Linked DNA regions of Flammeovirga agarivorans. The protein of the gene in region 1 interacts with the protein of each later gene in a pairwise test. Links are inferred from orthologs where the notes say so. Each region holds a gene or a part of one and is shown on either strand. Other genes may lie near its edges.

Region 1 (3,190 bases):
TAGAATGATAACAGTAGTATAGACAGTAGTTAGATTATTATAGTGAAAGAGGCGTCCATTTTGGATGCCTTTTTTATTTGTTGAAAAATATAAAAATCAGATTGTGATATTTTAAAGTAAAATACTGAAAGTAGGTGGTTTACTTGTTTCGTTTATAAATATGTAGATAGAATGATAACAGTAGTATAGACAGTAGTTAGATTATTATAGTGAAAGAGGCGTCCATTTTGGATGCCTTTTTTATTTGTTGAAAAATATAAAAATCAGATTGTGATATTTTAAAGTAAAATACTGAAAGTAAGTGATTTATTTGTTTCGTTTATAAATGTGTAGATAGAATGATAACAGTAGTATAGACAGTAGTTAGATTATATAGTAGAAAGAGGTATCCATATTGGGTGCCTTTTTTTGTGTCTGTTAAAATAATGAAAATCAAAATTTGATAGAATACGATAATAATCTGATGATTTGTAGATAAAACTAACCGTTATATAAGATGTAGATAGAATGATAACAATAGTATAGACAGTAGTTAGATTATTATAGTGAAAGAGGTATCCATATTGGATGCCTTTTTTTGTTTCAAAACAGCATAAAAGCCAAAAAAATGACAGTAGAAGATTACATAGATAAAAAAATATTCTAATGTGTAAGAATTAGAGTAATAGAAAAAATTTAGGTTAAGTATTATGTCTTAAAAAAGTAGCTGTTTTGTAATATTTGTAAATATAATATAAATTTTCCTTGTTTGAAAGCTACTTTATAAAAAAGTGAGCAAAAAAAAACACTTGAAAATATTCAAGTGTCTTTCCACAGCTGGTTAATGTTACTGGTGTATCATGCCATACAATAGGTGACTAACCTATGATTCTTTACCCACTATCTTTAAGACATCAACTGTGCCATAACAACGTTTTTTGTGTAAATGCCTGTTAATGACCAGTTAGAGCGGTTTTTTGGTTTTGGCACACTTTCTTTCAGTTTCATTATGAAACTCATTTTCCAAATTTTGGAAAAATAGAATATTCAATTGTGTAAATTGTTTCTAACTTACTTCAACAGTATGACGAAACTCATTTTGAAACCACAATCAGCTACGTATATTCGCACCGAACTTAAAATCACATACATTCAAAAAAAATAGAACTATGAGACAAAAGATCGTAGCAGGTAACTGGAAAATGAATCTTCTTAAAGAAGATGCTGAAGTATTAGCTTCTGAAGTAGCAAACATGGCTAAAGATGAAACACCTTCAGATGTTACTGTTATTATGTGTACTCCATTTATCCACTTGAGCAAAGTAAAATCAATCGTTGGTAATTCTGCGAATGTATTTGTTGGTGCTCAAAACTGTTACACAGAGCCAAAAGGAGCTTATACAGGAGAAATTTCTGCTGCTCAATTAGCATCTTATGGTATTGATTACGTAATCTTAGGTCACTCTGAGCGTCGTGAATATTTTGGTGAGTCTAATGCTATGTTAGCAACAAAAACTGATGCAGTTATTGCTAACGGTATGAAGCCAATCTTCTGTTTTGGTGAAGTATTAGAAGAGCGTGAGGCTGGTACTCAAAAAGCTGTAGTAGAGAAGCAATTATCAGAAGGTTTATTCCACCTTTCTGCTGAGGACTTCGGTAAAGTAGTTTTAGCATACGAGCCAGTTTGGGCTATCGGTACTGGTAAAACAGCTACATCTGCACAAGCACAAGAAATGCACAAAGATATCCGTGATATGATTGCTGCTAAATATGGTCAAGAAGTTGCTGATGCTACTTCAATCTTATATGGTGGTTCTGCTAAGCCAAGCAACGCTCAAGAATTATTCGCTCAACCAGACGTTGACGGTGGTTTAATTGGTGGTGCTTCATTAGTATCAAGAGACTTTATCGATATCAGCAAGTCTTACTAATTCGTTAGTAAACTTAGAAAATATAGAGTTTATAAAGACTGTTCTATTCGTAGAGCAGTCTTTTTTTTGTATTCATTTTTTGGTATTTTTAATACTAACAACTTTAATGTCTCTACTTCAATAAAAAACTAAACATTTCTATGTCCAAATATGCACTTATATTACTCTTACTTACTTCTTTATTTTCAACAGTGACTGCACAGGAGAAAACCAAAAAGAAGAAAAAAACATTACTGTCCGAAGCTCAGAAGAATATTGAAGCTCAAAATAACATGACTAGAGATAGCATGGTATTTTATTTTAATGATTGGATGCAAGGATCTGTATGGTTAAAAAATGGTGCTATAAAAAGAGATATTCCCTTATTATTTGACCTTCAACATGACCAATTGGAAATGATGGAGATTGAAACTACTACTTTATATGGTGGTTTAGAAATGCAAGATACCTCTGTAAATGTGGTGGAAGTGAGTGAAGTAGAGAAATTTGATATCACTTATGTAGATGAAAGTAAACCCAATTTAGTGACCACATCAGAATATCATTTTATTAATGTCTATAAGTACACAAGAGAAGGAATTCCTGCTACTGGAATTTATGAATTAGTAGAAGGAGGCAGTGGTAAACTAGGTTTGTTGTCTTATCCTTTCCTTTTAAAGTCAGCTCATAAATACAATACATTTGATAATGATAGGGCAAAGATGGAACGTAACCGATTTACGAATGTACATGATAACAATGAAACTGTCTTTTATTCTTATCAGCTTAAAGAAAGGTTGTATTTCTTATCTATAACTGGAGAAATAATACCAGTAGATACCAAAAAGAAAGAATTATATAAGTTATTTATCGGGAGAGAAGAAGAGGTGAAAGAATATATTCGAACGTTAGAAGTTCCTTTAAGATCTAAGGAAGGACTAAGAAGGGTAGTTGCATTTTATAATGCAGAAAATTAATGATTCTTTGTCATCCAGTCTGAAATATATTTCCCAACAATTTCCCAATTTGGTTCAAACATAAAAGCATGAGCCATGTTATCGAAAATCTTGTACTCCTGTTGGTAGAATGATGCAGTTTTAATTACATCCTCCGGAAAAATAATTTTATCATCTTTGAAACCAATGTGATGCATTGGGCAGGTTACTTTTTTAGGTTCAATATTAAAGTCTCGAATAAGCATTTCTATCATTGCTTTTAACGATTCCCTTTGGATATTCTTATTGACATGTAATTGAACTTCCCTTGTTGGTAAAGTAGAATAAATACCTTCAGGAGCTTCA
Region 2 (3,129 bases), on another replicon or contig:
CAAAGAAGTTTATGATGAATATTGTTTCAGGGTTTTCATGGATAGACAATGCCGATTTTCAACCCGGAGAAACCTTCGAAAAAAGTTATTACAATAGCTTAAATGGTTTCTGGTTCCCATTTGATAGAATGCGTGTTGGTGGGAGTTATGTACAAGGGCAACGTTTCAATAAAGACGGCCAAAAAGGGCATGCCCAACGATTTCAATTTTATGTAAGATATGATATTTAAGAGAGCTATATTACTATAAAAGTATATCAAATCTCTTGGCCATTTCATCCATTTTTTGACGAGGGACGTTATGTGTAGATCGACTACCATGTCTGTTTTCGACAATCAGTGTACTAACGATATATTGGTACTTTTCTGCTAATTCGAAATACGGAATCATTTCATCCTCAGTTGTAAAAGTATTCGAAACAATCACTAACTCTTGTCCTCTTCGCATACAGTACTCTGTCATTTCCTTACACTTTTTATGTGCATTACTGAGCTGAGATGGGTTGAACTCGTATTCTCCTTTCTCATTCAACATAAAATCATCTGCTTCAATAGAACCTCCTAAGGATTCCGCTAATGTTGTTTTACCTGAACCCGGTAATCCTCTCAATAGTAGTAATCTTCCCATAACTAAAAAATAACATTGAATTCTTACTATTTATCAATATAACCTTTAACTTTAATTGGAGAATATTGATGGACAGTTATTTCTGTTTTATTTGATTTCTCTAATCACGACAACCCCAGAACCAAATTTAATCGAATACCTATACTTTTTAAATATGATCAACCTCCAGCACATCACTTTCAATAAACTCTCGCTGATACAGAAGGCTGAGATTGTACAATACTTTTCCGACCTGCTGAGTACCATGAATCAATTAGGAAAAAAATATGAACTATACAATTACGATGGGACTTATATTCAGGTACAATATAAAACAGATAACTTATTAGAAAACGAGATTGAATCGATCATTGAATACGACAAACTAATACCGTTTTGTCCTAAAATAGATTGGAAAAAGTTCTTAAAATAAAACTACCTTTTCAATACTATTAAAAAGGTAGTTTTAAGATTGATTATATCTTTTACTTCGTTGCTACCAACTCAGCAATTTTTACAATTACTTTCGTTGCTGCTTCCATTGTTGGAACAGGAACATACTCATAACGGGCATGCATGTTATGTCCACCTGCAAAAATATTAGGACAAGGCAATCCCATAAATGATAAACGAGCACCGTCAGTCCCGCCTCTAATAGCTTTCACATCAGGCTCAATATCCAAGGCTTTCATTGCATCTAATGCAAGATCTACAATATGCATGTTAGGCTCTACCTTTTCTTTCATATTGTAATATTGATCTACCATATTCAATTCAACACTATTCATACCGTATTCATTTCTGAATGTACCGACAAGTGCTTTCATATGGTCTTTTCTTGCCTCAAAAATTGTTCTATCATGATCTCTGATAATGTATTGAAGTTTCGATTCTTCTACACTACCTGTCATCGTTAATAAGTGATAGAAACCCTCATACTTTTCAGTCGTTTCTGGTGTTTCACTATCTGGAAATTTTGTTGCAAACTTAGCAGCAATATTCATTGAGTTCACCATCTTACCTTTTGCAGTACCTGGGTGTACATTTTGCCCTCTGAAAGTCACCTCTGCATATGCTGCATTAAAGTTTTCATATTCAAACTCACCCATTGGACCACCGTCCATAGTGTAAGCCCATTCTGCACCGAATTTATCAACATCAAATAGATCAGCACCTTTACCTACTTCCTCATCTGGAGTAAAGCAAATTCTGATTTTACCATGCTTTATTTCAGGATTTTTCACCAAGTAATCCATGGCTGTCATGATTTCAGCTACACCTGCTTTATCATCAGCTCCTAAAAGCGTTGTACCATCAGTGGTAACAATCGTCTGACCTACATATTGCTTGATTTCTGGAAATTCTTCAGTAGATAAAACGATACCTTTTTCTTTATTTAAAACGATATCTTCTCCATCGTAATTTTCCCATACCTGAGGGTTTACATTTTTACCTGTAAGATCGGGAGTTGTGTCTACATGGGCTACAAAACCAATGGTAGGAACTTCTTTATCTACGTTCGATGGTAAAGTTGCCATCACATAGCAATTCTCATCGATAGTTACCTCTTCTAAACCTATTTCTTTCAATTCCTCAACCAACAAATTCGCTAAGTCAAACTGTTTTTTTGTACTCGGAATTTGCTCCACACCTGGAACAGATTCAGTATCAATTTTTACGTATCTTAAGAATCTCTCTAATAATTTTTCCATGGAAGTAATATTTCATTTTTACCGCACCAAAGATACAATTCAAAGTGAATACTTGTTCGTTTTAGTTGTTAGAAAATGTCATTGTTCTAAAAACAGGAAAAAAAGTGTAATTAATCGTATGATAAATGGTAATAAAACTTGTTCATTATATCTTTTTTGTATCTTGCGGACTGAATTAATTCTATAAACTAGAAACACACACCATGAAACTGCTAGAAGGCAAAAACGTTTTGATTACTGGTGCGTCTAAGGGTATTGGACGCGCAATCGCAATTCGTTGCGCGGAGCATGGCGCAAATATAGGCTTCACTTACCTTTCAAGTGTAGAAAAAGGTGAGGCATTAGTAGCTGAGCTTGAGGCTTATGGCATCAAAGCTAGAGGTTACCGTTCAGATGCATCTCAAATGGAAGCGGCTGAAAAATTAATTGCTGATTTCACATCAGATTTCGATTCATTGGATGCGCTTATCAACAACGCAGGTATTACAAGAGATACACTTTTAATGCGTATGTCTGAAGAACAATTCAATGATGTAATCAGAGTTAACTTAAACTCTGTATTCAATATGACTAAAGCAGCTACTAGAACTTTCTTAAAGCAACGTAGCGGTTCAATCATTAATATGAGTTCTGTTGTTGGTGTTTATGGTAATGCTGGTCAAGCAAACTATGCTGCATCAAAAGCAGGTATTATTGGTTTCACACAGTCGGTAGCTAAAGAATTGGCTCCTCGTAATATTCGTGTTAATGCTGTTGCTCCAGGTTTCATCGAAACTGAAATGACAGCTACTTTAGATCAAAAAATTAAAGA

What was found.
Region 2: the proteins of tpiA (region 1) and pepT interact in binary tests that used the Escherichia coli proteins (3 or more experiments, as listed by UniProt). The link is inferred for Flammeovirga agarivorans from one-to-one orthologs.

Annotation. Positions count from the first base shown.
Region 1 is NZ_JABAIL010000014.1:48,398-51,587, reverse strand. The notes cover bases 181-3,029. They hold tpiA (triose-phosphate isomerase), read left to right. Parts: upstream 181-1,148; coding sequence 1,149-1,910; downstream 1,911-3,029. Other genes in these bases: HGP29_RS25960 (alpha/beta hydrolase), read right to left, coding at 2,863-3,029; HGP29_RS25965 (hypothetical protein), read left to right, coding at 2,051-2,866. Also shown: more of HGP29_RS25960, read right to left, coding at 3,030-3,190. UniProt on the Escherichia coli protein: Involved in the gluconeogenesis. Catalyzes stereospecifically the conversion of dihydroxyacetone phosphate (DHAP) to D-glyceraldehyde-3-phosphate (G3P).
Region 2 is NZ_JABAIL010000001.1:277,321-280,449, reverse strand. Bases 206-2,993 are described here. They hold pepT (peptidase T), read right to left. Parts: upstream 2,319-2,993; coding sequence 1,092-2,318; downstream 206-1,091. Other genes in these bases: fabG (3-oxoacyl-[acyl-carrier-protein] reductase), read left to right, coding at 2,522-2,993; HGP29_RS01225 (hypothetical protein), read left to right, coding at 782-1,039; HGP29_RS01230 (AAA family ATPase), read right to left, coding at 244-627; HGP29_RS01235 (DcaP family trimeric outer membrane transporter), read left to right, coding at 206-230. In the rest of the region: more of HGP29_RS01235, read left to right, coding at 1-205; more of fabG, read left to right, coding at 2,994-3,129. UniProt on the Escherichia coli protein: Cleaves the N-terminal amino acid of tripeptides.